Regions from separate parts of the Variovorax sp. Soil_C_17 genome, predicted to be linked through region 1. Evidence: riboswitches for the same ligand, from Rfam matches in the RefSeq annotation. Region 1 holds a riboswitch; the other holds the start of a gene.

Region 1 (14,333 bases):
GCAGATCGTGCGCCATGCCCTGGGCGATGTGCCGCTGGTCGGCTTCTTCGCCGCGGGGGAGATCGCGCGGCACCACCTGTATGGCTATACCGGCGTGCTGACGGTGTTTGCAGCGAACGACTAGCGCAGAAAGCGCTCGGCCAGGAGCACCCAGTAGGCCGCGCCGATCGCCACGTTGCCGTCGTTGAAGTCGTAGCCGGGGTTGTGCACCATGCAGGCGCCGTGGCTGTCGCCTTCGCCGTTGCCGATCAGCAGGTAGCTGCCGGGCACGCGTTCCAGCATGAAGGCGAAGTCCTCGCTGCCGGGCAGCGCCGGGCCCTGCAGCGTGACCCGCTCGGGGCCCAGCAGTTCCAGCGCCACCTCGCGCGCGAAGGCGGTTTCTTCCGGCGTGTTGACCAGCACGGCATAGCCGGGCCGCCAGTCGATGCGCGCCTGCACGCCGAAGCTCTCGGCCTGTGCCGCGATCAGCGCCTTGATGCGCTGCTCGAGCCTGACGCGGACCTCGCGGTCGAGCGCGCGCACGCTGAGCTCCAGCGTGGCGCCCTGCGGGATCACGTTGTTGGCCTTGCCGGCGTGGATGGCGCCCACCGTCACCACCGCCATCTGCAGAGGGTCGATGTTGCGAGACACGATGGTCTGCAGCGCCAGCACGATGCTCGCCGCCGCCACGATCGGGTCGGCCGTGCGATGCGGCATTGCGCCGTGGCCGCCGACGCCCGTGAGCGTGACGGTCGCGTAGTCGGAGGAGGCCATCGCCGGCCCGTCGCGCAGCGCCAGCCGGCCCTGCGGCAAGCCGGGCATGTTGTGCATCGCGAAGATGGCATCGCAGGGGTATTTGTCGAACAGCCCCTGCTCCATCATGCGCAAGGCGCCGCCGCCGCCCTCCTCGGCCGGCTGGAAGATCAGGTTCAGCGTGCCGGAAAAGCGCCCGCGCTCGGCCAGGTGGTGCGCGGCGGCGAGCAGCATCGCGGTGTGGCCGTCATGGCCGCAGGCATGCATCACGCCGGCGTGGCTGCTCGCGTAGGCGAGGCCGGTGCTTTCGTCGATGGGCAGGGCGTCCATGTCGGCGCGCAGGCCCAGGCGGCGTTCGCCGTCGCCGCGCACCAGCCGTCCGACCACGCCGGTGCCGCCGAGGCCGCGTTCGACCTGGTAGCCCCAGGCTTCGAGCCGCTCGGCGACCAGCGCGGAGGTGCGGTGCTCGTCGAAGCCGAGCTCGGGATGGCGGTGGATGTCGCGGCGGATGTCGATGAAGGCATCGGCCCGCGCGTGCAGGTCTTCGAGGAGCGTGCTCATGATTCGGCTTACTGCGGTTGCAGGTGGATGGACTTGGCGATATCCCGGTAGCGCGCGGTCTCGGCCTCGAAGAACTTGGTCGATTCGGCCAGCGACATCGGTGGCGACGCGACCTGAGTCTGGGCCGCGAGCTGCGTGCGCACCGCAGGGTCCTTCAGGGTCGCGCCGATGGCCTTGTGCAGTTTCTGCACGACGTCCTCCGGCGTGTTCTTCGGCACCATGAAGCCGCTCCAGATCTTGTAGCTCAAGTTCTTCAGCTCCTTGCCTTCGCTCGCGGTGGGCACGTTCTTCAGCAGCTCGGAGCGCTGGGTGCCCAGCTGCCCGATGACCTTGAGCCGGCCCTGCTCGGCCAGCGCGCCCATGGCCGCGCTGTAGACCAGCACGGCGAAGTCGACCTGCCCGCCGCCGAGGTCCTGCAGCAGCGGCGCATTGCCCTTGTAGGGTGCGTGCATCAGCTTGATGCCGGCATCCTGCTGCACCTTCTCCAGGATCAGGTGGTAGAGCGAGCCGACGCCCACGCTGCCGTAGGAGAGCGGCTGGTCGGTCGATTTGCGGGCCAGCGCGATCAGCTCGTCCACGCTGTTGGCCGGCAGGTCCTTGCGGGCGACGAACACCATCACCGCATCGGCCACCGGATGCACCAGGCGAAAGTCCTCGGTCTTGAGCTTCACGGCCGCATTGGCCAGCGGCGAGAGGATCACCTCGTTGGCAGAGCCCTGGAAGATGTAGTGGCCATCGGGCGGCGCCGCCAGCACCTTCTGTGCCGCCATCGCACCGCTGACGCCGCCGAGGTTCTCGACCAGCACCTGCTGGCCCAGCTCCTTGCCCAACGGGGTGGCAAAGATGCGCGCCAAGGCATCGGACGGCCCGCCGGCAGGATACGGGACCATCAGGGTGACCGGCTTGGCGGGGTAGCTCTGGGCGAAGGCCGCGCCCACGGCCAGCAACAGGCCACAGGCGAGGAGATGCGAACGCTGGAAGAACGATGTCATCGGTGGAACTCCGGGTGGGGCGCCGGCGCGATTGCCGGATGCGGACGAATGCTAGGAGCGGGTACTGTTGACGTCCAATGCATTGTTGGCTGCATTAGCATGAGTTCAATGCAGCTCTTCGCAGGCCTTCGCCATGACGCTGGTCCAACTCAGGCATCTGATCTCGCTGGCCCACACAGGCTCCTTCAGCAAGTCCGCGCAGGCCTTGCATCTGACCCAGCCGGCCCTGAGCCGCAGCATCCGTGCGCTGGAGGATGAGCTCGGCATGCCACTGTTCGACCGCGTGGGCCGCAGCAACGAGCTCACCGCCTTCGGCCGCGAGGTGCTGGAGCGCTCGCGCCACCTGGTCTCCGAGGCCGACGAGCTGCGCGACAGCGGCCGGCGGCTGCGTGAAGGGGAGGGCGGCACGGTGCGCATCGGCATGGGCTCCGGCCCGGGCGCGATGCTGATGACGCCCTTCCTGATGCACATGGCGAAGCATCACCCGAGGATGCGCGTGGCGGTGGCGCGCGGCGGCACAGATTTGCTCGTGCAGTCGCTGCGCGAGCGCAGCCTCGATGCGCTGGTGGTCGATGCGCGCTCGCTGGAGCCGGCGCCCGATCTCGAACTCGGCCTGGTGCGCGAGATGCGCGGTACCTTCCTGTGCCGCCGCGGCCATCCGCTCGCGCGGCTGCGTTCCGTGGCTTTCGAGGCGGTGCAGCGCTACCCGATCGCCTCCACGCCGCTGAGCGACGAGGTGGCGCGCACCCTGGTCGAGGCCTACGGCCCGCAGGCGCATCCCGCGCACTGCGTGACCCTGCAATGCGAGGAGGTCCCCAGCCTGGTGGAGGTGGTGCGCCAGAGCGATGCGGTGCTGCTGGCCATCCGCGCGGCGGCGCCCGGCCTGGTCGAGCTGAAGATGGATCCGCCGATGGATGGCGTGGCGCGCTTCGGCCTCGTCACCCTGCGCCGGCGCACCGAGGCGCCGGCGCTGGCCATCCTGCGCGCGCTGATGCAGGCGCTGATGCGCGACTGAGCCTCAGGCGCCGGCAAAAGCGAAGTCGACCTCGGGCTTCAGCCCGCTCACGATGCGCGCGATCGATCTCCCCGAGCCGCAGGCGTGGGTCCAGCCCAGCGTGCCGTGGCCGGTGTTGAGGAACAGGTTGGGCAGGCGCGTGCGGCCGATCAGCGGCACATTGCTGGGCGTGGCGGGACGCAGGCCCGTCCAGAACTGCGCGCGCGACGTGTCGCCGGCACCGGGGAAGAGCGCTTCCACGCGCCGCACGATGGCCTCGCAGCGCACGCGATTGAGGTCGCGGTCGTAGCCGTTGAGCTCGGCCGTGCCCGCGATGCGCAGCCGGTCGCCGCTTTCCGAGGTGTAGCGCGAGAAAACCAGCTTGTACTCGTCGTCGGTCAGCGAGACCTGGTGTGCCTTCGTGGCGTCCTTCACCGGCAGCGTGACCGAGTAGCCCTTGGCCGGGTAGATCGGCAGCCGGATGCCCAGCGGCGCGGCGTAGAGCGGCGACAGCGAACCCATCGCCAGCACGACGGCATCGCCGCGGATGCGCTGGAAGCGGCCCTCGCTGTCGGTGGCCTCCACGTGGTCGATGCGCCCGCCCGCCTCACGCAGTGCGGTGACGGTGTGGCTCATGAGGAACTGCACGCCGTCGGCCGCGGCCAGCGCGACCAGCTCGCGCGCGAAGCGGTTCGCATCGCCCGACTCGTCCTCGGCCGTGTAGGTGGCGCCGGCCAGCTGGGGCCGGATGTGGGCCAGCGCCGGCTCGATGCGCACCGCCTCGTCGGCCGAGACCACGCGGCGCTCGCAGCCGAGGGCCCGCATCTGCTCGGCCGGCTTGAGCGCGCCGTCGAACTCCTTCTGCGTGGTGTAGAAGTGCAGGATGCCTTGGGTGCGCTGCTCGTACTGCAGTCCCTTGTCGCGGCGCAGCTGCTGCAGCAGATCCCGGCTGTAAGTGCCCAGGCGCACGATCTGCTCGATGTTGCGGCGGGTGCGCGCCGGCGTGCATTCGCGCAGGAAGGCCAGGCCCCAGAGCCACTGGCGCAGGTCGCCGCGCAGGCGGAAGAGCAGCGGCGCATCTTCCTTGCCCAGCCATTGCAGCAGCTTGAGCGGTGCGCCGGGATTGGCCCAGGGCTCGGCATGGCTCACCGAGATCTGGCCGCCGTTGGCGAAGCTGGTTTCGGCGGCCGGCTTGGCCTGCCGGTCGATCACGGTCACTTCGTGGCCGAGTTGGCGGAGGTAATAGGCCGAGGTGACGCCGAGCAGGCCGGCGCCGAGAACGATCACGCGCATTGCAGGAACCTTTCAGGTTGCAACGCTCGGACGCGACGAAAGCAATGGAAGCTCGTGAAAAAGAAAAAAGCAACCGGCGCACGCGTCCGAGTTGCCGCTCCCCCTGTCCTCGGTACCTGAGAGATTCATCCGCTGCGCCCGCAGCGGACTTGCTCCTTCGGTGCGTCGCGTGGCGCGACGGCTCTCCAGACGGCTTTGACAGTTGGTGCAGTACAGGCTCGTGGTTGCGAGCCGACCTGAGCGTTTATGGGAGTTTGCGCCTTCGGTGGGGCCGCCTCGCAGCGGCCCGCTCTCCTGCAGTGGGGCGGATTGTAGGCGGCCCGGGCCATGTCACCAAGCGTGGCTGCGGGTGCCCTGCCGCCTCGATCTCGATCGCCTCAGGCCCGGCGAAGTCGGGTGAAGAGCTCGAACTCCCAGTTGCGCATGCCCAGCAGCAGCGTGTAGCCCTCGCGCTCCTTGGGCGAGAGCTTCTGGTCGGTCTGGTGCTGCTGGGCGAAATCCTGGGCCACGCGTTGCAGGCGGTCGAGGAAGGCCGGGGCCAGGCTCTTGCTGATCGAGCCGTGCACCAGCAGCAGGCCCTCGGCCGGCCCGTCGAAGCCGCCGCGGTAGTAGTCCAGCACCACGTTTTCGCGGAAGAAGTCCATCACCGGCCCGTGGGGGCGCCAGCGGAAGGTCTTGGCGAGCTTGAGCCGGTAGCGGTTGAGTGGTCGCAGCTCGATGATGCCGATGCGGTCCAACTGTGCCAGGTAGCCGATGCATTCGGCCTCGCTGATCCGGTAGGCGGCGACGATCTGCTCCAGCGTCCACTGGCTGAGCACGCAGATGGCCAGGAGCAGCAGCTTCTTGTCCTTGACCACCGCCTTTTCCTGCTCGAGCGTCAGCTCCTTGAGCAGCGGCTGTGCATCGGCGACGCGCCGCGCCAGTTCGGCGAAGTCGATTTTCAGCGCCCGGCAGATCGCATCGACCCGCGTGAGCGGCATGTCGCCCTTGGCGAGCATGCGCTTGACGCTGGACTCGGCCATGTCCAGCGACTTGGCGAGGTCCGCATAGGTCATGTGGGCGGTCTTCAGCTCGTTCTTGAGAGCCTGGACGAGGTCGATGGTGGTGCTCATGGATCGGGTATTGGTTTTCGATACCGGCGGGCGTGAAAAAGTACTCCGTATCGATTCTCGATGCTCCTTCGGAGGTTGACAACCTACATTCCGCCGCACCGACCTCTCACCGGGAACCGCCATGCCCCTCACGCTCCTCTCCCCCCGCGAACGTGTTCTGTTCTTCTTCTTCGCCTTGCTTCTGCTGCTGGCAGTCGCCGGGCCATCGCTGCCTTCGCCGGGGACGGGTGGCGCCCCCTTTGCCGATGAGCGCGACTGGTTCGGCCTTCCCCACGCGATGGACGTGCTGAGCAACCTGCCCTTCGCGGCGCTGGGCGTCTGGGGCTTGCGCTGGCTCCACTGGCACGACCAGGCGCACGAGCACGTGCAGGACGCGGTGCCGCTGCACCACGCGGTGGCCCAGCCGCCCGTCAACCTGCTCGACTGCGCCTGGATGTTCTTCGCCGGCCTGGTCATCACGGCCGCCGGCTCGGCCTTCTACCACCTGCAACCCGACGCCCTGCGCCTGGCGGCGGACCGTGCCGGAATGACGGTGGCCTTTGCCGGGCTGATCGGCTGCGCTGTCTGCGAAAGGGTGAGCGCGCGCGCCGGCTGGCCGGCGGCCTGGTTCGTGCTCGGCTCCGGCTTGCTGGCGGTGGCCGTCTGCCAGGAAACGGGCAACGTGATGCCGTGGGCACTGGTCCAGTTCGGCGGCATGCTGCTGGTGCTCGTGCTGGCGCTCGTCCGGCAGCCCGCACCGGGCGCCATCGGCCTGCGGCTGGGCTGGGTGATCTTCTTCTATGCGCTGGCCAAGCTGTTCGAGCTGTCCGACCGTGCCATCTACGAGGCAACGCATCACCTGCTGGCCGGCCACAGCCTCAAGCACCTGACGGCGGCATTGGCGGCGCTGCCCGTGCTTCACGCTCTGCAGGCCATGGGCCGCCAGACGCTGCGGCACAATCCGGGCGCGGCCGCCGTGACGGCCTGAAGGAGCCCGCCAGGGCGATTCGAATGACGACACCCGCCGACGCCTCCGTTGCATCCAGCGCGCCCACGCCGAACGCGCACGCCAACCAGTTCGCCCTGCTCGGGCAGCGGCGCTTCGCACCCTTCTTCTGGACGCAGTTCGCAGGGGCGGCGAACGACAACCTGTTCAAGTTCGCCTTCACGGTGATGGTCACCTACCAGCTGCAACTGAGCTGGATGCCGCCCGCGATGGCGGGGCTGGCGATCGGCGCGCTGTTCATCCTGCCCTTCCTGCTGTTCTCGGCGACGGCCGGGCAGCTCACCGACAAATACGACAAGACGAAGATGATTCGCTTCGTCAAGAATCTCGAGATCGCGATCATGGTGCTGGCCGCCTGGGGCTTCATGCGCGCCGACGCGGTGCTGCTGCTGGCCTGTGTCTTCCTGATGGGGCTGCATTCGACGCTCTTCGGGCCGGTCAAGTTCGCCTACCTGCCGCAGGTGCTCGATGCGCGCGAGCTCACCGGCGGCAACGGCATGGTCGAGATGGGCACCTTCATCGCCATCCTGCTGGGGCAGGTGGCCGGCGGCCTGTTGGTCGCACTTCCGGGCATCGGCCACACGACAGTGGCCGTGGCTTGCCTGCTGCTGGCGCTGGTGGGGCGGGGCGTGGCGCAGGCGATTCCGCGCATTCCGGCGACCGATCCGGGCTTGTTGATCAACTGGAATCCGGTCAGCGAGACCTGGCGCAATCTGCGGCTGGCGCACGGCAACCTGGTGGTGTTCCGCTCCCTGTTGGGCATTTCGTGGATGTGGTTCTTCGGCGCCGTCTTTTTGAGCCAGTTCCCGAGCTTCGCCAAGGAGGTGCTGCACGGCAACGAGCAGGTGGCCTCGCTGCTGCTGGTGGTGTTCTCGATCGGCATCGGCATCGGCTCGCTGCTGTGCGAGACGCTCAGCCGGCGTCAGGTGGAGATCGGCCTGGTACCGCTCGGTGCGATCGGCATGAGCGTGTTCGCCATCGACCTGTACTTCGCATCGCGTGGCCTGTCGGCTGCCAGCGAGATGGGCTTGACCGGTTTCCTGGCCCAGCCGGCCCACTGGCGGGTGATGGCCGACCTGGGCCTGCTGTCGCTCTTCGCCGGACTCTACAGCGTGCCGATGTACGCACTGATCCAGCTGCGCAGCCAGCCCACGCACCGCGCACGCATCATCGCCGCCAACAACATCCTCAATGCCCTCTTCATGATCGCCAGCGCGGTGATCGCAGGCGCGCTGCTCAAGGCCGGCTTCACGATTCCGCAGATCTTCCTCTTCACCGGCATCGCCAACGCGGTGGTTGCCTTCTACATCTTCATGTTGGTGCCGGAGTATCTGCTGCGCTTCTCCGCCTGGCTGCTATCGCACGTGGTCTACCGCTTCGACGTGAAGGGGGAGGAGCACATCCCGGCCGAAGGTGCCGCCGTGCTGGTTTGCAACCATGTGAGCTTCATCGACGCCGTGCTGCTGATGGCCGCCAGCCCGCGGCCGATCCGCTTCATCATGGACCACCGCATCTTCCGCGTGCCGGTGCTCGGCTGGCTGTTTCGCTTGGCCAAGGCCATTCCGATCGCATCCCAAAAGGAAAACCCGACGGCCTATGAGGCGGCTTTCGCCAGTGCCGTGCAGGTGCTGCGCGAGGGCGATCTGCTCGCCATATTCCCCGAGGGCGCCATCACGCGCGACGGCACGCTGCAGCCCTTCAAGGGTGGCGTGATGAAGATCCTCGAACACGCTCGCGCCGAGGGCATCGACGTGCCGGTGATCCCGATGGCGCTGACCAACCTCTGGGGCTCCTATTTCAGCCGCATCGAGGTGCGCGACGGCGAGCGCGTGGCGATGGTGCGTCCCTTTCGGCGCGGCTTCTTCAGTCGGGTCGGGCTCCATGTCGGCAGCGCGATGGCGCGCGCCGAGGTGCAGCCGGAGGTCCTGCAGCGGCGCGTGGGCGGGCTGCTGACCGGCCAGCCGAGCTGATGTTCTTTTTGCCCGACGGCTTCTGGCATTCGATCACCTGGTTCGGTGACAGCGGCTTCCTGCTGCCGGTCGCAGCGTGGATTGCCGTGTGGCTGGGCGTGCGGACGGTCACGCGGCCGATCGCATGGCGTTGGCTCGTGCTGTTCGGTTCGGCGGGTGCTCTGGTGGCGGCTTCCAAGATCGCCTTCATGGGCTGGGGTATCGGCAGCGCGATGCTCAACTTCACCGGCATCAGCGGCCACACCATGCTCTCGGCCAGCGTCTGGCCGGTGGCCTTCTGGCTGGTCGCCGCGCACTGGGAGCCTCGCGTGCGCGCCTCGGCTGCCACATTCGGCTGGGCCTTTGCCGGGCTCATCGGACTGTCGAGGCTGGCGATCTATGCCCATTCCAAATCGGAAGTGGCGGCCGGGTTCGCGCTGGGCGCCGCCGTCAGCGCGCTCTTCCTGTGGCGGCAGTATCACCGGCCGCCACGCCTTCACTGGGTCCTGCTGTTGATCAGCATCGTCTCGCCGCTGCTGTTCCTGCGTCCCGGAACGCCGGCGCCCACGCAGGACGCGCTCGGGCTGCTCGCCGTGCGGCTCGCCGGCACCGAGCGGCCCTTCACGCGCGAAGACCTGTTGCGGCGCCGGCAGCGCATCGGTATCGATTGAAGATACCCGGGGCGGCGAGAGCCGCCACCAGTGCAGGAATTTGAACCCCGCAGCGAAGGCGCGAACCATCATCCGCGCACCTTCACTACGCCGCGAGGCATTCATGCAACCCACTACACCCACCGTCTCCATCCAGCGCGATACCCGAGCCTGGCAGGTCCAAGTCTGGATCTCCTTCGGGCTGGCCGTGTTCCTCTGCGCCACCGGCCTCGGCTGGCTGCCGGGGCAAGCGCTGGATCGGGCCTTCATGGTGATGGGCTACGTGTTCTGCCTGTCGGCAGCCTTCGTGCTGGCGAAGTTCGTGCGCGACAACCAGCACGGTGCAATCCCCGGCGCAGGCGACACGCCGATGTGGAAGCTGGTGGTCTGGGGCGGCTTCTTCACCGCCATGAGCCTGACCGGCTGGGGCCTGCTGCGCATGGACATCAGCGAGACCTACAAGGCCTTCCTCGGCGTGAGCTGGATGTTCCTGATCAGCAGCGCCTTCACGCTGGCCAAGACCCTCCGAGACCGTCACGAGGCCGACCTCGTCGAAGCGCGCCTTCAGGGCCGACGCGAAGCCCGCGCCGAAGCAGGCCGCGGCGAATGACGGCGCACCGACTTCAAACCCCTCATTCCGGAGAACACATCATGAAGAAGTCCTTTGTCACGGCGTTGATCGCAGCCTGTGCTGCACTGGCGGGCGTTGCCGCCCCGCTTCAGGTTCATGCGCAGAGCGAGGCCTCGGCCGCGATTTCATTGCTGCCTGTGGCCTCGGTCGTCGGGACCGCCTCGCTGGCCGGCAGCGCGGCGAGCGCGGTGGTGGCCTTGCCGGCGGCGCTGTCGGTGGCTGGGTCGACGCTCACCGTGGTGGCGGTCGAGGCCTCGGCGGACGGCACCGTTTATCTACTGGAGCGTGCATCCGACGGCGCCCGCGCCAGCGTCAAGGTGCTGGGCCGTGCCGTCCATGGCAGCGCGGTCGTGGCCGGCACCGTGGTGACGGTCAGCGTGATCGGTAGCGGGATCGTGCTGTCGGCGGCCGGCGAGGTGCTGGCCTTCGTGCCCAACGCGATCGGCCGCGCGCTGCTCTACAACGAGAGGCTGTCGTGAAGCGCATCCCCACCAACTTCGGCAACTACGAGATCGAGTACCGAAGCCGCGTGCCGCGCGTAGGTCGCGGATTGCGGTCGATGATGCACCTGATCGCAGCCGCGCTGGCGGTGGTGCTGGCCGGCCTGTTCCTGTTTCCGCTCAACGCGCACGCCGGCCGCTCCTGCGAGGAACACCGGCCGAATGCGGCCACGATCATCAAGGGCCTGGAGCTCGCCCAGCGCACGGCGCAGCAGCTCGACGCCAGCGGCGCTCAGGTGGTGCTGCTGGCGCGCGCGGGGCAGGACTTGGGCAAGTACGGGCTGCGCTACTCGCATATGGGCCTGGCCTACAAGACCGAGGCGGGCGCCTGGCGCGTGGTGCACAAGCTGAACCAGTGCAACACGGCGACAGCGGGGGTCTACCGCCAGGGGCTGGGCGAGTTCTTCCTCGATGACTTGTGGCGCAACGAGGCCGCCTGGGTGGTGCCTGCACCCGCCGTGCAGGCGCAATTGAGGACGGCGCTCGAAGAGTCGCCCGCGCGCATCACGCGGCTGCACATCCCCTCCTACAGCATCGTGAGCTATGCCTGGGGCGACAGGTACCAGCAGTCGAACCAGTGGGCGATCGAGACGCTGGCCGCGGCCATGGAGCCCGCGACGATCCGCACGCGCGGGCAGGCGCAGGCCTGGCTGAAGTTCAAGGGTTACGAGCCCACCACGCTCAAGCTCGGGCCGCTAACGCGCTTGGGCGGCCGCGTCGGAGCGGCCAATGTGTCCTTTGACGACCATCCCAACGAGAAGCGTTTCTCCGACCGCATCGAGACCGTGACGGTCGATTCGGTCTTCGCCTGGATGCCGAGGGCGGGACTCGGCGCGGCGCCAGTGACGCTGCGTCTATGAGGTCGCGGGCGCGCACGCCCGCCGATCACAGCCCGCGGGAAGACCAGCTTGCAGGGCGACTGAGCAAGACGCTGTGGCAGCGATGCCTTTAAATCGGCACCTTTGATGAACCGGAGCAACTGAATGAGCAGCAAGTCCCTGCGCCTGTCGGAGAAGTGGTTCCGCCGCGGCCTTTGGGTGGTGGCCCTGGTGTTCGCCACCTTCCTGATCGGACTCGGCAGCACGATCGTCGGCGACCTGCCGCGGGTGGAGCGCACGCTGACGCTCGACGACTTCATCGACCGCCCGGCGGCCGAGCCGCTGCGCCAGACCATCCGGACCAGCCAGCGCACCGAGCAGGAGGCCACGCGCGAGCGCGAGCAGGCCGAGCTGGCGCTTCTGGCCGCGCAGCAGGCCAGCCGCACTTCGCGCGAGACCTTCGGCAACTGGCTGGCGACGCGGCGCGTGACCGCGCAGCCCGACCAAGACACCGAGCTCATCGCCCGCACCAAGGCGCTCGATGCGCTGAAGACCAAGGAGAACGAAGCCGAACGCGACGTCGGGGCACAGCGCCAGATTGCGCTCGATGCCCGCCAAGCGCGCCAGAGCGCGCAAGAAAAGCTCGCCGTCCTCGAGGAGGCGGCGCGGAAGGCGCTCCAGGCGGAGAACCGGCGCGTCGAACTGCGTGTGTTCGCCTACCGACTGGCCCTGACCCTGCCGCTGCTGGTGATCGCGGGCTGGCTGTTCGCGAAGAAACGCAAGAGCACCTGGTGGCCCTTCGTATGGGGCTTCATCTTCTTTGCGCTGTTCGCCTTTTTCGTCGAGCTGGTGCCCTACCTGCCGAGCTATGGGGGTTATGTGCGCTACGCGGTCGGCATCGTGCTGACCGTGCTGGTGGGACGCTATGCGATCGTCGCGCTCAACCGCTACCTCGCGCGCCAGAAGCTTGCCGAGGCGCAGCCCGACACCGTCCGGCGAAACGAGCTGAGCTACGACACCGCGCTGGCTCGCCTGGCCAAGAGCGTCTGTCCGGGTTGCGAGCGGCCGGTGGATCTCAAGAACACCGAGATCGACTTCTGCCCGCACTGCGGCATCGGCCTGTTCGACCACTGCCGCGCGTGCAAGGCACGCAAGAGTGCCTTCTCGCGCTTCTGCCATGCCTGCGGGACCGTCGCGGCATCGCCCCCGAGCGATGGCCTGCCGCCGCTTCAGGTCCAGCCGGCGTCCACCACGTAGTCCTGTGCGCTGCACATCCTCGAATCGTCGGCCGCAAGGAAGAGTGCCATGCTGGCGATGTCCTGCGCCATCACGCGGCCCGGCAGGCATTGGGCGGCGTCAATCTGGATCTCGGACTCGGGCTTGACCCACAGCTTCAGCTGGCGCTCGGTCATCACCCAGCCCGGCACGATGGAATTGACGCGGATGTTGGCCTTGCCGAGGTCGCGTGCCAGCGAACGGGTAAGCCCGCGAGCGGCGGCTTTGCACGCCTGGTAGACCGGGTAGCCGGCGCCCTTGATCATCCAGCTGATCGAGCCGAAGTTGATGATCGATCCGCCGCCGGCTGCGCGCATGTCGTCCGCCACGGCCTGCGCCGCGAAGAACTGGTGCTTGAAGTTGATCGCCACCAGCGCATCGAAGTCCTCGCTCGTGATATCGGCCATCTCGTGGCGGCGGTCGTTGGCGGCGTTGTTGAGCAGCACGCGGATCGGCCCGTAGCGCGCACGCACCGCGGCGATGGCCGCCTGCAGCGCGGCAACATCGGTGACGTCGCACGCATGGAACAGCACGGCGTTGTCGCCTTGCAGCTTGGCCGCCAGTGCCTGGCCAGCCGCGACGTCGATGTCGCAGAAGCCGACATGCGCGCCTTGCGCATGGAAGGCGCGCACCAGCGCTTCGCCGATGCCGGTGGCACCGCCGGAGATGAAGACGCTGCGACCGGCGAGCGATGGATAGCGCGCCGAGTAGGGAGAGTTCGTTGCCGTCATGATCGGGGTCCGTGCGAGTGGAGGAGCTGCCGCGGTGGGCGCGGCCGAGTGATTCTCTACGTCGCGGCGGGGGCGCGCCAGTCCGCGCGCAAGTCCTCGCGCGTGCGGCGTATGGCTTAGGTCGTGTTCCCGCGGGCGCGGCTTGTGGCTACGCTCCATGCATTCGATACGAGACTTGCAGCCATGTTCAGCCAGCTCCTTCGCCGCCACGCCGCTGCCGGCCTTTACCTTGCCTCCGTTGCCGCCGCCTTGTTGTCGGCGGCGAGCCTGGTCGCCTATGCAAAGGAGCCGGACGCCATCCTTCTGTTCGCGCCCAGCGGCACGCCGCCGGCCTCCGAGACGACAGGCGCCGCGGAGTAGCTCAGATGCCGCGCGCGCGGTCGGCCTTGAACTGCGCGCGGAACTGCGAATAGGCGCCCGCATCGATCGCCGCGCGGATCTCGCGCATCAGGTTCAGGTAGTAGTGCAGGTTGTGGATGGTCGTGAGCATCGGCCCGAGCATCTCGCCGCAGCGGTCCAGGTGATGCAGGTAGGCGCGGCTGAATCCCTCGCGCCCGCCCTCGTTCCACGGCACGCCCGAGGCGCCCGCGCAGGCATGGCAGCTGCAGCTTGGATCGATCGGCTGCGGGTCGTTCTTGTGGCGCGCATTGCGCATCTTCAGGTCGCCGAAGCGGCTGAAGAGGGTGCCGTTGCGTGCATTGCGCGTGGGCATCACGCAGTCGAACATGTCGACGCCCTGGGCCACCCCTTCCACCAGGTCCTCGGGCGTGCCGACGCCCATCAGGTAGCGTGGCTTGTGGGCCGGCAGCCGGTGCGGCGTGTGCGCCATGATGCGCAGCATCTCCTCCTTGGGCTCGCCGACGCTGACGCCGCCGATCGCGTAGCCAGGGAAGTCGAGCTCGACCAGCTGCGCCAGCGACTCCTCGCGCAGGTTCTCGTACATGCCGCCCTGGACGATGCCGAAGAGGGCATTGGGATTGGCGAGGCGCGCGAATTCGGCCTGGCAACGTCGGGCCCAGCGCAGGCTCAATTCCATCGACGAGCGTGCCTCGGCCTCGGTCGTGATGTGGCCTCGGGTGTCGTAGGGCGTGCACTCGTCGAACTGCATGA
Region 2 (14,333 bases), on a different contig from region 1:
CGGCGCGCGTCTTCGAGCCGACGGCAGCGAGCATGCGCGCTTCGTCCTCGGCCTCGATGCCGATGTGGCGGGCGATGAATTCGCCGGCATTCTCGAGATCGGCGAGGGTGGGCAAGGAGGGCAGGGAGGACTTCGGCATGGAGAGGCTCAGGGGAGGGGGAACAAACGCGGCGGCTGTCGGCTTTTCAGTTTTCGTCGGCGAACTTGTCGTAGGCGGTCTTGTCGAGCAGGGCATCGAGCTGGGCGGGGTCGGTGATCTTCATCTTGAAGAACCAGCCTTCGCCTTCGGGCGCGCTGTTGGCCAGCGAGGGGTCGGCGCGCAGCGCCTCGTTGACCTCGGTGATCTCGCCCGCGACCGGCATGAAGACGTCGGCCGCGGCCTTGACCGACTCCACCACGCCGGCGACTTCGCCCTGGGCATAGCCCTGGCCAACCTCCGGCAGGTCGACGAAGACCACGTCGCCCAGCGCATCCTGCGCATGCAGCGTGATGCCGACGGTGGCGTTTTCGCCTTCGGCGTTGACCCACTCGTGGTCCTTGGTGTATTTGATGGTCATTGGCATGGCTCCTGGGGAAGGGGAAAGAACGAAGAACAAATAGAAACTAGCCGCGCCAGTAGCGTGCCGGCACGAAAGGCAGGGTGCTGACTTCCATCGGCACCGGCTTGCCGCGCACGATGGCTTGCAGGCGGGTGCCGGGCTCGGCGTAGGCGAGGGCGACATAGCCCATGGCGATCGGCCGGTCGACCGTGGGGCCCAGCAGGCCGCTGGTCACCTGGCCGATGGGCAGGCCTTCGAAGGACTCGAGCAGCGTGCCGTCGCGCACCGGCACGCGCTCCAGCGCCACCAGGCCGACGCGCTTGCGCTTGAGCGTCTCGTGGTCGAGGCGGCCGGCCGTGCCGCTGTCGGCCGTGAGCTGCGCCAGCACCCGCGCCGCGCCGGGAAAGCCGCCCTCGCGCGCACCGCCGCTGCGGCGCACCTTTTGCATGGCCCAGTTGAGCGAGGCCTCGACCGGGGTGGTCGTGGTGTCGATGTCATTGCCGTAGAGGCACAGGCCGGCTTCGAGGCGCAGCGAATTGCGCGCACCCAGGCCGACGGGCTGCACCTCCGGCTGCGCGAGCAGCAGGCGGGCCAGCGCCTCGGCATCAGGGGCGGCGACCGAGATCTCGAAGCCGTCCTCGCCGGTGTAGCCGCTGCGCGTGGCGAAGGCCGCGATGCCGCCGATCTGCACCTTGCCGCCGGTCATGAAGACGAAGCGCTCGATGCCGGGCGACAGGCGCGCCAGCACGGCCGCGGCCTGCGGGCCCTGCAGGGCGAGCAGGGCGTTGTCGGGCAGGGGCAGCACCTTGCAGCGCTGGCCGATCCTGGCCTGGATGTGGGCGATGTCGGCGGCCTTGCAGGCGCCGTTGACGATGACGAAGATGGAATCGCCGCCCTCGTTGAAGAACATCAGGTCGTCGAGGATGCCGCCTTCGTCGTTCAGCAGCAGGCCATAGCGCTGCTTGCCGGGCGCCAGGCCGATCACGTCGACCGGCATCAAGGTCTCGAAGGCGGCAGCGGCATCGGGCCCGACCAGGCGCAGCTGGCCCATGTGCGAGATGTCGAAGAGGCCAGCGGCCGTTCGCGTGTGCCTGTGCTCGGCCATCAGGCCGGCGGGATATTGCACCGGCATCGAATAGCCCGCGAAGGGCACCATGCGGGCGCCGAGCTCCACGTGGAGGTTGTACAGCGGGGTCTTTTGCAGATCGTCGGGAGCAGAGGCCAAGGCACTCTCCATCAGGGGCAGTCCAGATCCATGGCGGCAAAGCCATGGGCCACCCCTGCTGTCCGCTTTACCTGAGAGATTCGCCCCACGATCGGGGTTTGCTCCTTCGGTGGGCAGGCGCCATCAAAAGCGAAGCGCCGCCTCTCTCCAGCAAGGAAACGCCCGAAAAACGGGCGCCTCGTCAGTCCTTTTGCCTGAGCGTTCGGGCCCGTTCTTCGAGGGGCCCTGCGCCTTCGGCGGCCCCGCGCTGCGGGGCTCTCTCCTGACCGGGTCGAGTGTAAGGGAAACCGCGCCTACGACCGCTCCAGCCGCAGCCGGCGCAGCAGGAATTTCTCCCACAGCTTGTCCGAGAGGAACTGCAGGGAGCGCCGCACGTGCTCGCGCAGGTTGCGGGCATCGTAGGGCGAGCGGATGTCGGCGCCTGCCTGGCGCGCGCGCAGGCTCAGCATGTGTTCCGAGAGGCAGCAGCGCGCCTTCATGCGCAGGTCCTCGAAGTTCTCGGCGCCGAGCGGGCTGGCCTTGTGCCATTCGTGATCCCATTTGAAGCGGCGCCGCTTCTGCTCGCCCTCGCCGTCGTCGCTGATCAGCCAGGCGGAGACGAAATCGACATACGCCTCGCCCACATGGTCGCGGAACACGCCGCGGCCGGGCTCGAACTGCTCGTTCACCAGCGAATCCAGCAGCGCGTTGCCGGGCGAAAGCGTGCCCAGCCGGTGGCGCAGGGTGTTGTTCATCGCGAAGCAGTAGGTCGAGACCCATTCGAGCAGCGGCCCCATGGGGGTCATCGTCGAGCGCGGGAAGTCGTTGATCTCGCCGAAGAGCCAGGGGCCCGGATGCAGGGCGAGCTTGCGGATCTCGCCGCCGAAGCGCTCGAGCCGCCGTTCGCTCCAGGCGTGGTTGAGGGCCACCGTGTCGTTCGAGAAGATCCACACGTCGGGCTGCTCGCCGCGCGCGAGGAGGGTCTCGACGCCGGTGTCCCAGCCGGAGAACTCGCGGTTGCTGTTGTCGCCGGTGACCACCAGGCCTTGCGCGGAGTTCGTGCCGGTCGCGCTTTCGGCAGGCGTGGCGCTGGCGTTGTCGACGATCACGCTGGAGAAGCGGTCGCCATCCTGGGCCAGGCGGATTCGCAGCTTGTCCAGCACCTGGAGCGAACGCTCGCGGTGCTGGTCGCCGAATTCCAAGTGAACGAAACCGTAGCTTGTCATTTGCCTTCAGTGGAGAGAAGAAAAGAGAAGCGGCGGGTTGTCGCCCCATGCGTCCCCGCCGGTTGCGGCCGCATGAAGATGTTACCGCCTGAACGCGGAAACGGCGACACAGACTGCGCGAGGCAGCCGCAACTCTCCAAGCCTATTCAAGAACGAGGCGTGCTGCGTGTCAGCCAAGGCGCCGTGGCGGGGTCCATGCTGTAACCCTTGTTTTCAGCGCACGGCTGCGGCCCCCCACGCGGGGGCTACTTCGCGTAGACCAGGTCGCGCAGCCCCAGCGAGATGCCCGGCACGTAAGTGATGACCATCAGGCAGGCCAGGATCACCAGCACGAAGGGCACCAGGTGCGTGACGATGCGGTCCAGCGAGATGCGCGCCACGGTGCAGGCGGCGAACAGGTTGACGCCGAAGGGCGGCGTGATCATGCCGAGCGCCAGGTTGACGACCATCACCAGCCCGAAGTGCACCGGGTCGATCCCGAAGTGCATCGCCACCGGCGCCAGGATGGGCGCCAGCACGATGATGGCCGCGCTGGTCTCGATGAACATGCCGATGACGAACAGCGCCGCATTCACGCCCAGCAGAAACAGGGCCGGCGACTGCAGCACGGCCTGCAGCCAGTGGCCGATGGCCTCGGGCACGCCGGCGCGCGTGATCAGGAAAGCGAAGAGGCCCGCGTTGGCGATGATGAACATGATCACCGACGACGAAATCACCGACTTGCGCAGCACCGCGTAGAGCTGCGGCAGCTTGATCTCGCGGTAGATCAGCATGCCGACGACGAGCGCATAAAGCACCGCCACCGCCGAGGCCTCGGTCGGCGTGAAGATGCCGCCGTAGATGCCGCCGAGGATGATCACCGGCATCAGCAATGCCCAGCCGGCGCGCCAGGTGGCGACGCCGACGCCCAGCCGGCCGTCGCCGTCGTTCTTGCCCAGGCCCTTGATCTTGCAATAGACGTAGACGAAGGCCATCAGCGCCAGGCTGATCAGGATGCCCGGGCCGAAGCCGGCGATGAAGAGCTCGCCGATCGACACCTCGGCGCTCACGCCGTAGAGGATCATCGGGATCGAGGGCGGGATGATCACGCCCAGCTCGGCGCTCGTGGCCTGCAGCGCTGCCGCGTAGCTGGTGGGATAGCCGTGCTTGATCAACGCCGGAATCAGGATGGCGCCGATGGCGAAGGTGGTGGCCACCGACGAGCCCGACACCGCGGCGAAGATCATGCAGGTCAGCACGCAGGTCATCGGCAGGCCGCCTTGCACGCCGCCCACCAGGCTCTTGGCGAAATCCACCAGCCGGCGCGAGATGCCGCCGGTCTCCATGAGGTTGCCGGCCAGGATGAAGAAGGGAATGGCCGCGAGCGGAAACTTGTTGATCGCGTTGAACATCTCCTTGACGGAGATCAGCATGTTGGCATTCGAGGCCTGGATGCCGACCACCGAGGCGAGGCCGATCGAGACCGCGACGGAGATGGTGAGTGCGAAGCACACCACCATCGTCGTAACCATGACGGGCGTCATTGCGCGGTCTCCAGTTCCTGCCGCTGGGGATCGAGCAGGTTGCCGACGATGCCGATGATGCTGAACAGCCCGCCCACCGGCATCGCCACGTAAGCCCAGAACATCGACACCGATTCGAGTCCCGCCATCGACTGCACGCCGCCGCGCTTCGCGTAGTCCCAGCCCCACCAGACGATGACGGCGATCAGCGTCAGCGCGGCCAGGCACACCAGCCAGTCGAGCACGCGCCGCATCCTCGGCGGGCTCCAGCGGTACAGCACGTCGACGCTCACCATCGCGCCCTGGCGAAAGGCGGTGGGGATGCCCATGAAGACCATCCAGATCAGGCTCACGCGGATCAGGATCTCCGACCATTCGGCCGGCTGCTCGAGCACGAAGCGGGTGACGATCTGGAACACGCCGAGCGCCGAGGCGACCACGAGCATGAGGCAGGCGACGGCCATGGACAGCGAGCTGGTCCAGTGGTCGAGGCGTAGGAAGGCGGATTTCATGGGCAAGGCACGCAAGAGTCGATAAAAAACGCCCGCCAGCCGGTGCTGCGCGGGCGTGCGCCGCGGGTCATCGCGGCAACAGGATCACTGGAAGTTGCGGATCTTGTCGATGTTGGCCTTGCCGAACTGCTTCTCGAACTCGGCGTTGACGGGGGCGAGGGTGGTGACGAACTTGGCCTTGTCCACGTTCTCGATCACGGTCATGCCCTGGGCGCGCAGCTCCTTCACGCCGTTGGCGTCGTCCTGGTCGACGCGGTCGCGATTCGCCTTCGCGGCCACCTTGGCGGCCTCGAGGAAGGCGGTCTTGTCGGCGGCGCTGAGCTTGTCGAAGGCGGCCTTGTTCATCAGGAAGATGCAGGGCGAGTAGACATGGCCGGTCAGCGACAGGTGCTTCTGCACCTGCGAGAACTTGGCCGCCATGATCACCGACAGCGGGTTCTCCTGGCCGTCGACCGTGCCCTGCTGCAGCGCCGTGAACACCTCCGGGAAGGCCATCGGCGTGGTGATGATGCCCAGGCCCTTGTAGGCCGCGATGTGCACCGGGTTCTCCATAGTGCGCATCTTCAGCCCCTTGAGGTCTTCCGGCCCCTTGACGTCGCGCTTGCTGTTGGTCATGTGGCGGAAGCCGTTCTCGGCCCAGGCCAGGGCCTTGAAGCCCTTGGCGTCGAACTTGGTCAGCAGCTCCTGGCCGATCGGCCCGTCGAGCACCGCGCGCGCATGGGCCTTGTCGCGGAACAGGAAAGGCACGTCGAGGATCTTGGCCTCGGGCACGAAATTGGGCACCGGCCCGGTGGAGGAGAAGGCGAGTTCCTGGGTGCCGAGCTGCACCGCCTCGATCGACTCCCGCTCGCCGCCGAGCGAGCCGTTGTAGAAGGTCTCGATCTTGTAGCGGCCGTTGGTGCGGGCCGCCACTTCCTTGGCGAAGGCGTCGATCGCAACGCCCTGGTGGGAGTTCTGCGCGGTCGAGATGCTGATCTTCATGGCCGTCTGCGCGAATGCCGCGCAGGCCATGCCGAGGCCGAGGACGAGGCCGGCGGCCAGTCGGTTCAACTTCATGGGGAGTCTCCTGTCGATGTGACGTTTTGCAAACGTATGACTATGCATTGGTAGGCAGCTTCACGGCGTCGGGATTTTCACGGACGTAATCGCGAATCACGTCCTCGAAGCTGGCATCGGGCAGGAGGCCCAGGCCGCGCGCGCGGCGTGCCTCGATGCGGCCCGGCCAGCTCTTCACGATGCGCTGGACGGCCGGATCGGGCGTGCGGTCGAGCAGGGCGGTGGCGGCCTTGCCGGCCACGCGTTCGAGCGCCGTGGCCATCTCGCCGACCGTGAGGCTGAGCGAGGGCAGGTTGAGCGCGGTGCGCGGGCCCCATTGCGCATCGCTGGCCTCGGCGGCGCGAATGATGCCTTCGACGGTGCGCGCCGGGGAGGCCAGCGCCACCAGGGTGTCGTCGGGCACCGGGACGGCTGCGCGGAGGCCGGCGAGCGGCTCGCGGATCATGCCGCTGAAGAAGCCCGAAGCCGCGCCGTTGGGCAGTCCCGGGCGCACGCTCACCGTCATCAGCCGAACGCTGCGGCCGCGGACGAAGCCCTTGCGGGTGTAGTCGGCCACCAGCTGCTCGCCGATGAACTTCTGGATGCCGTAGCTGGTCTGCGGCGTGGGCAGCGTGTTGTCGTCGATGACCTCGGGCAGCGGTTGCTCGGGCGAGTTGCCGAAGACCGCGAGCGAGCTGGAGAACACCAGCACCGGGGCGGTGCCGGCGCTGCGCAGGCGTTCGAGCAGGGCATTGGTGGCGCCGAAGTTGCTGCGCATGCCGAGGTCGAAGTCGGCTTCGCATTCGCCGCTGACGGCGGCGGCGAGGTGGAAGACGGCGTCGGCATCGGCCCAGTAGCCGGCGTCGGCGTCGGCCAGCTGGGCGTTGAGGTCGCCTGCGACGGCCGCGATGCGGGTGTCGGCTGCGAGATCGGCCTGGGGCGGGGTGCGGTCGACCAGCGTGATGCGCTCGATGGTCCGTGGCGTGGCGCCGGCCAGTGCGAGCGTGCCTTGGGCCAGCAGCGTGCGCGCCAGGCGCGTGCCCAGAAAACCGGCGCCGCCGGTGATGACGATGTGCATGGTGTCTCCTTGGGGGCGCCCAGTCTATCGCCTGTATCGACTTCTGCTCCGCAAGCGGGAAGAGGGAGCAAGACATGGTGCAATGCTTTCCGAATCCACCACCCATCCCTCATGAACCTGCGATTCGTCGAAGCCTTCCACTGGGCCGTCGCCCTCAAGAGCGTCACGCGGGCCGCCGAGAAGCTGCATCTCACGCAGTCGGCCCTCTCCAGCCGCATCGCAGCCCTCGAGCGCGAACTGGGCGTGCTGCTGCTGGACCGCCGCGACAAGCAGTTCCGCCTGACGGTGGCCGGCCAGCGCTTCCATGCCTTCGCCCAGCGCCTGCTCGAAATGCAGATGCACATCAAGGCCGAGATGGGCTCCGGCGCGGTGCGCGCGACCGTGCTGCGCGTGGGCGCCATTGAATCGGTGATCCACAGCTGGCTCACCGGCTGGCTCAAGCACATGCAGGCGACCTATCCCGATTTCGAGCTGGAGCTCACGGTCGAAACCACGCCGGTGCTGGTCGACCAGTTGCAGCGCGGCAAGCAGGACCTGATCTTCGCCGCGCTGCCCGCCGCAGGCGACGGCGTGCGCACGCGTGCGGTGCCGCCGATGCCGATGTGCTTCGTCGGTCACCGCGAGCTGCACCTGCGGCGGCGCTACAAGCTCCACGACCTGCTCGCGCTGGACCTGCTCACCTTCCAGCGCGGCTCGCAGCCGCACGTGGCGCTGCTGGAGCTGTTCCGCGATGCGGGCAGTCCCGCGCCGCGCGTGCATGCCATCTCGTCGATCTCGGCGATGGCCCAGCTGGTGGAGGCCGGCTTCGGCGTCGCCACCCTGCCGCGGGCCGTGGTCGAGCCGCTGGCGCGGCGCCTGCCGCTGCGGGTGCTGCCCTGCGAGGACACGCTGGAGCCGCTGCCCATCTACGCGAGCTACCGGGACGATCCCTCCTCGCCGCTGCTCGAGGCTGCGCTCGGCTCCGCCGTGGTGCATGCCTCGCACGGTTCCAGGTCATCGAAAAAATCGATGGGCTGAGCAAGAAACTTTGCGTTGGCGTTCGGGAGTGCGGATTCCCACAATCCGCTCCATCACCTCACGGACGCCTCCATGTCGACGCTTCAAGTTCCCGACGCCGCGAGCAGCGCGCGCGACGTGCGCCTCGCAGCCCGCAGCGGCGCGCTGCAATCGCACACCAGCGGCCTGGCGAGCGCGCACGTCCAGGGCAACCTGGTCATCCTGCCGAAATCGCATGCCGCGGACTTCCTGCGCTACTGCCAGGCCAATCCCAAGCCCTGTCCGCTCTTGGGCGTGTCGGAGCCGGGCGATCCTGCCTTGCCGATGCTGGGCGAAGACATCGACATCCGCAGCGACCTGCCGCGCTACCGCGTGTGGCAGGGCGGCGAGCTGATCGACGAGCCCGGCGACGTGCGTGCGCTGTGGCGCGAAGACCTGGTGAGCTTCGTCATCGGCTGCTCCTTCACCTTCGAGCATGCGCTGATGGCCGAAGGCATCGCACTGCGGCACGTCGTGCAGCAACGCAACGTCGCGATGTACCGCACGAACATCGCCACCGTGCCGGCCGGCGTCTTTCGCGGCCCGATGGTTTGCTCCATGCGCCCGCTGCGGGCGGCGGATGCGATTCGCGCGGTGCAGGTCACCGCGCGCTTTCCGGCCGTGCACGGCGCGCCGGTGCATCTGGGCGCCCCGGCGCTGATCGGCATCCGTTCCCTCGCCCATCCCGACTACGGAGACCCGGTCGAAGTCATGCCCGACGAGCTGCCGGTGTTCTGGGCCTGCGGCGTCACGCCCCAGGCCGCGCTGGCCGAAGCGCGGCTGCCCTTCGCCATCACCCACGCGCCGGGCGCGATGCTGGTCACCGACCTGCCGCATCACCGCCTGGCGAGCTTCTAGCCAAGACCCCGATTCAAGAAACCAAGGAGACAAACGCATGAACACCGCGGAACCCGTTCACCCCGCCGCCGATGCGCCGACCGGCGGCAGCTGGCTGACGACGCTCGACCGCAACGAGAAGCGCACGCTGGCCGCATCCTTCAGCGGCTACGCCGTCGATGCCTTCGACTACTACACGCTGCCGCTGGTCACGCCCATCCTGCTCACGATGTGGGGCATGAGCAAGACCGAGGTCGGCTTCATCGGCACCGCCACGCTGGTCGCCTCGGCACTGGGCGGCTGGCTGGCCGGCATCCTGGCCGATCGCTACGGGCGCGTGCGCATCCTGCAGCTCACCATCCTGGTGTTCGCGATCTTCACCTTCGCCTGCGGGCTGGCGCAGACCCCCGAGCAGCTGCTGATCGCGCGTACGCTGCAGGGCCTGGGCTTCGGCGGCGAATGGGCGGTGGGCTCGGTGCTGATCGCCGAGATGATCCGGCCGGCCTACCGCGGCAAGGCGGTGGGCCTGGTGCAGAGCAGCTGGGCCGTGGGCTGGGGGGCGGCGGTGCTGGTGTCGATGGCGCTGTTCTCCTTCCTGCCGCCGGAGATCTCGTGGCGCGTGATGTTCCTGCTGGGGCTGCTGCCGGCGGTGCTGATCGTCTTCATCCGCCGCTCGATCCGCGACCCCGAAATCTATGTGCAGACGCGCGCCGCCATCGCCCGCGGCGAGCGCAGCGGCAACTTCCTCGCGATCTTCAAGCCGGGCATCCTGGGCACCACGGTGCTCGCGAGCCTGCTGTTCACCGGCATGCAGGGCGGCTACTACGCCATCGGCGTTTGGCTGCCGACCTTCCTGAAGAACGAGCGCCACCTCACGGTGCTCGGCTCCGGCGGCTACCAGTTCATGTTCATCGCCGGAGCCTTTCTCGGCTATCTGTGCGGCGCCTACCTGTCAGACCGCCTGGGGCGCCGGCTGGCCTTCATCCTGTTCGCGATCGGCGCCGGCACGCTTGTGTACGCCTACACGCTGCTGCCGATCACCGACGGCCTGATGCTGGTGCTGGGCTTCCCGCTGGGCTTCTTCATGTCGGGCATCTTCAGCGGCGCAGGCGCCTTCCTCGCCGAGCTGTTCCCCAACGAGCTGCGCGGCTCGGGGCAGGGCTTTTGCTACAACTTCGGGCGCGGCATCGGCGCCACCTTCCCGGCCCTCGTGGGTGTGCTGAGCGACCGCATGCACATGTCGCTGGGCACGTCGATCGGCGTGTGCGCGGCAGTGGCCTACGCGATGGTCGTCGTGGTCGCGCTGTGCCTGCCCGAGACGCGCGGCCGCGACCTGCACCAGAACTGAAAACCAGGCTCACCCCCAGGCGCCTCCACGCCCGGAAACCCCTCATCTCCTTTCCCATGAATCCGCATACCTCTTCGACCCCTTCGCGCTGGCAGTTCTGGATCGACCGCGGCGGCACGTTCACCGACCTGGTCGGGCGCGACCCCGAAGGCCGCCTGCACACCCTCAAGCTCTTGTCGGAGAACCCCGAGCAGTACCGCGACGCGGCGGTGGAGGGCATCCGCCGGCTGCTGGGCCTGAGCGCCGGGGAGCTGGTCACGCCCGAGCGCGTCGAGTGCGTGAAGATGGGCACCACCGTGGCCACCAACGCGCTGCTGGAGCGCAAGGGCGAGCGCACCGTGCTCGTCGCCACCGGCGGCTTTCGCGACGCACTGCGCATTGCCACCCAGGCCCGGCCGCGCCTCTTCGAGCGCCGCATCGTGCTGCCCGAGCTGCTCTACGAGCGCGTGATCGAGGCCGACGAACGGGTGGCCGCAGACGGCGAGGTGATACGCGCGCTGGACGAGCCCGCCCTGCGCGCCGCGCTGAGAGAGGCCTTCGACGCTGGCCTGCGGGCCTGCGCCGTCGTCTTCATGCACGGCTGGCAGCACCGGGCGCACGAGCTGGCGGCCGAGCGCATCGCCCGCGAGGCGGGCTTCACGCAGGTGTCGGTCTCGCACAAGACCAGCCCGCTGATGAAGCTGGTGCCGCGCGGCGACACCACCGTGGTCGACGCCTACCTGAGCCCGATCCTGCGGCGCTACGTGGACCAGGTGGCGCAGCAGATGCCGGGCGTGCCGCTGTTCTTCATGCAGAGCTCGGGCGGGCTGACGCAGGCGCAGCGCTTCCAGGGCAAGGACGCGATCCTGTCCGGGCCGGCGGGCGGCATCGTGGGCATGGTGCGCACCGCGCTGGACGCGGGCCATCCGCGCGTGATCGGCTTCGACATGGGCGGGACCTCGACCGATGTGTCGCACTACGCCGGCGAGTTCGAGCGTTCCTTCGAGACCCACGTGGCCGGCGTGCGCATGCGCGCGCCGATGATGAGCATCCACACGGTGGCCGCGGGCGGCGGCTCGGTGATCGCCTTCGACGGCGCGCGCCTGCGCGTCGGGCCCGAATCGGCAGGCGCCAACCCGGGCCCGGCCAGCTACCGGCGCGGCGGGCCCCTGACCACCACCGATGCCAACGTGCTGCTCGGCAAGATCCAGCCGGCGCATTTCCCGAAGGTCTTCGGGCCGGGTGCCGACGAGGCGCTGGACCTCGAAGCGGCTCGCAGCGGCTTCGGCGCCATGGCGCAACGGATGAGCGAAGCCACGGGCCGGGACGTGAGCGCGGAGGAGGTCGCCAGCGGCGCGCTGCGCATCGCGGTGGCCAGCATGGCCAACGCGGTCAAGCGCATCTCGGTGGCGCGCGGCTACGACGTCACGCAGTACACCCTGCAATGCTTCGGCGGCGCGGGCGGCCAGCACGCCTGCCTGGTGGCCGATGCGCTGGGCATGCAGCGGGTCTACCTGCATCCCTTTGCCGGCGTGCTGTCGGCCTTCGGCATGGGGCTGGCAGACCAGCTGGCGATGCGCGAGCGCGCGCTGGAGCGCCGGCTCGATGCCGACGGGCTCGCGGCGGCGCGCAGCACGGCGCTCGCGCTGGCCGACGAAGCCATCACCGAGCTGCACGCCCAGGGGGCGAACGGCGCCGGCATCGGGACCGTCCATCGGGTGCAGCTGCGTTACGAGGGCACCGACACCGCGCTCGCCTGCACGCTGCCCGTGGAGACGCCCCAGGGCGAGGCGCTGGACGCGCTACGCGCCGAATTCGAGGCCGCCTACCGCCGCCGCTTCGCCTTCCTGATGCCGGAGCGCGCGCTGGTGATCGAGGCGGTGACGGTCGAGGCCTCGGCCGCCGGCGAGCGCGCCGCTGCCTCGCCATCGGGCGCCGGCGAAGCCGTCCGGCACGTGCCGCGGCCGCATGCCGCGGTCCGCGTCTTCTGCGATGCCGACGAAGCGCCGGCCGGCTGGCGCGATGCAGCGCTGCACCTCGAGAGCGAACTGCGCCCCGGCGCTGCCATCGACGGCCCGGCCATCCTCGCGGGCCGCAACGCGACCACGGTGGTGGAGCCGGGCTGGCAGGCGCGCGCGACCACGGCCGGCGTGGAGCTGCACCGCGTGCGTCCGCGCGTGGCGGCGCAGGCCGTGGGCACGCAGGCCGACCCGGTGATGCTCGAGGTGTTCAACAACCTCTTCATGAACATCGCCGAGCAGATGGGCCTGCGGCTGCAGAACACGGCCTACTCGGTGAACATCAAGGAACGGCTGGACTTCTCCTGCGCGCTGTTCGACGTGGAGGGCCATCTGATCGCCAATGCGCCGCACATGCCGGTGCACCTCGGGTCGATGAGCGAGTCGATCCGCACTGTGATCGACGGCAACCCCGGCATGAAGCCGGGCGACGTCTACATGCTCAACGACCCTTACAACGGCGGCACGCACCTGCCGGACATCACGGTCGTGACGCCGGTGTACCTGGCGGCGGGGGACGCGAAGCCCTCGTTCTACGTGGCCTCGCGCGGGCACCACGCGGACGTGGGCGGCATCACGCCGGGCTCGATGCCGCCCTTCTCGAAGACCATCGACGAAGAGGGCGTGCTGATCGATAACTTCAAGCTGGTCGAAGAGGGCCGTCTGCGCGAGGCCGCGCTGCGCGCGCTGCTCGGCAGCGGGCCGCACCCCTCGCGCAACGTCGAGCAGAACCTCGCGGACCTGCGCGCGCAGATCGCCGCCAACGAGAAGGGCGTGCAGGAGCTGCAGGCGATGGTGGCGCAGTTCGGGCGCGGCACCGTGGCTGCCTACATGGGCCACGTGCAGGACAACGCCGAGGAGTCGGTGCGGCGTGCCATCACCGCGCTGAAGGATGGCGAGTACACCTTGCCGCTGGACAACGGTGCGCAGATCCGCGTGCGGGTGCAAGTCGATGCCGCTGCGCGTGCCGCCACCGTGGACTTCACGGGCACCAGCGCGCAGCTGCCCAACAACTTCAACGCGCCCAGGGCCATCACCATGGCAGCCGTGCTCTACGTCTTCCGCACGCTGGTGGACGACGACATTCCGCTCAATGCCGGCTGCCTGAAGCCGATCCGCGTGGTCGTGCCGCAGGGCTGCATGCTCAACCCGGTGGCGCCGGCGGCGGTGGTGGCGGGCAACGTCGAGACTTCCAGCTGCGTGACCAACGCGCTCTACGGCGCGCTGGGCGTGCTGGCAGCCAGCCAGTGCACGATGAACAACTTCACCTTCGGCGACGGCGAGCACCAGTATTACGAGACCATCTCCGGCGGCTCGGGCGCGGGGCCGGGCTTCGACGGCACGAGCGTGGTGCAGACGCACATGACCAACTCGCGCCTGACCGATCCGGAGGTGCTGGAGTTGCGCTACCCGGTGCGCCTGGAGAGCTATGCCATCCGCGCCGGCTCGGGCGGGGCAGGGCGCTGGCGCGGTGGCGACGGCGGGGTGCGGCGCATCCGGTTCCTGGCGCCGATGACGGCTTCGATCCTGAGCAACGGCCGCATGCACGGGGCCTTCGGCGGCGCGGGCGGCGAGGCCGGCGCGGTGGGGATCAACCGGGTGGAGCGGGCTGGAGGCGGGGTCGAGGCGCTGGGCCACATCGGGCAGGTGCAGATGCAGCGCGACGACGTGTTCGTGATCGAGACGCCGGGTGGCGGGGGATGGGGCTTGGCTCGAGGTTCGGGGATGCTGCAGGGGTGATCGAGCCGGAGACCGACACCTTGCTGGTCTCCGGCCTGACACCGGGTCAGAATGCTGTCGGTTTGCACTCGGTCGTGGAGGTGCCATGAGACCCGACTCCCACATGCCTCGTCTTGCCGCAGCCTTGCTGGGCGCGGTCGCGCTGGCCGGCTGTGCTTCGATGTCGGAGCCGGGCATTCCCAGTGCGTCCATGGCGCCCTTGCCGAGTGCCATTCGCGCGCCCGCGGGCGAGCGCGCGGCCTTCACCTGGCAGGCCACCGGATCGCAGATCTACGAATGC

The links. Region 1 has a riboswitch for glycine ahead of AC3A6Y_RS06490 (D-amino acid dehydrogenase). Riboswitches for the same ligand answer to the same signal wherever they lie in the genome.
Region 2: another riboswitch for glycine. It lies ahead of gcvT (glycine cleavage system aminomethyltransferase GcvT); the one in region 1 lies ahead of AC3A6Y_RS06490 (D-amino acid dehydrogenase).

What each region holds. Positions count from the first base shown of each region.
Region 1 is NZ_JBDGIT010000001.1:1,341,921-1,356,253, forward strand. Features, by position in the region: gene AC3A6Y_RS06470 (FIST signal transduction protein) at 1-124, shown strand, start outside; gene AC3A6Y_RS06475 (M20 aminoacylase family protein) at 121-1,293, opposite strand; gene AC3A6Y_RS06480 (tripartite tricarboxylate transporter substrate binding protein) at 1,302-2,285, opposite strand; gene AC3A6Y_RS06485 (LysR family transcriptional regulator) at 2,419-3,300, shown strand; gene AC3A6Y_RS06490 (D-amino acid dehydrogenase) at 3,304-4,572, opposite strand; glycine riboswitch at 4,666-4,771, opposite strand; glycine riboswitch at 4,776-4,879, opposite strand; gene AC3A6Y_RS06495 (helix-turn-helix domain-containing protein) at 4,950-5,684, opposite strand; gene AC3A6Y_RS06500 (hypothetical protein) at 5,806-6,651, shown strand; gene AC3A6Y_RS06505 (MFS transporter) at 6,675-8,639, shown strand; gene AC3A6Y_RS06510 (phosphatase PAP2 family protein) at 8,639-9,289, shown strand; gene AC3A6Y_RS06515 (YiaA/YiaB family inner membrane protein) at 9,393-9,878, shown strand; gene AC3A6Y_RS06520 (hypothetical protein) at 9,920-10,378, shown strand; gene AC3A6Y_RS06525 (DUF2145 domain-containing protein) at 10,462-11,259, shown strand; gene AC3A6Y_RS06530 (serine endopeptidase) at 11,383-12,474, shown strand; gene AC3A6Y_RS06535 (SDR family NAD(P)-dependent oxidoreductase) at 12,447-13,223, opposite strand; gene AC3A6Y_RS06540 (hypothetical protein) at 13,407-13,583, shown strand; gene tgt (tRNA guanosine(34) transglycosylase Tgt) at 13,585-14,333, opposite strand, start outside.
Region 2 is NZ_JBDGIT010000002.1:550,557-564,889, forward strand. Features, by position in the region: gene gcvP (aminomethyl-transferring glycine dehydrogenase) at 1-139, opposite strand, end outside; gene gcvH (glycine cleavage system protein GcvH) at 186-557, opposite strand; gene gcvT (glycine cleavage system aminomethyltransferase GcvT) at 604-1,776, opposite strand; glycine riboswitch at 1,813-1,925, opposite strand; glycine riboswitch at 1,941-2,039, opposite strand; gene AC3A6Y_RS11255 (hypothetical protein) at 2,058-2,969, opposite strand; gene AC3A6Y_RS11260 (TRAP transporter large permease) at 3,215-4,492, opposite strand; gene AC3A6Y_RS11265 (TRAP transporter small permease) at 4,489-4,983, opposite strand; gene AC3A6Y_RS11270 (TRAP transporter substrate-binding protein) at 5,068-6,039, opposite strand; gene denD (D-erythronate dehydrogenase) at 6,080-7,096, opposite strand; gene AC3A6Y_RS11280 (LysR family transcriptional regulator) at 7,208-8,113, shown strand; gene AC3A6Y_RS11285 (putative hydro-lyase) at 8,186-8,989, shown strand; gene AC3A6Y_RS11290 (MFS transporter) at 9,027-10,316, shown strand; gene AC3A6Y_RS11295 (hydantoinase B/oxoprolinase family protein) at 10,373-14,053, shown strand; gene AC3A6Y_RS11300 (DUF3455 domain-containing protein) at 14,139-14,333, shown strand, end outside.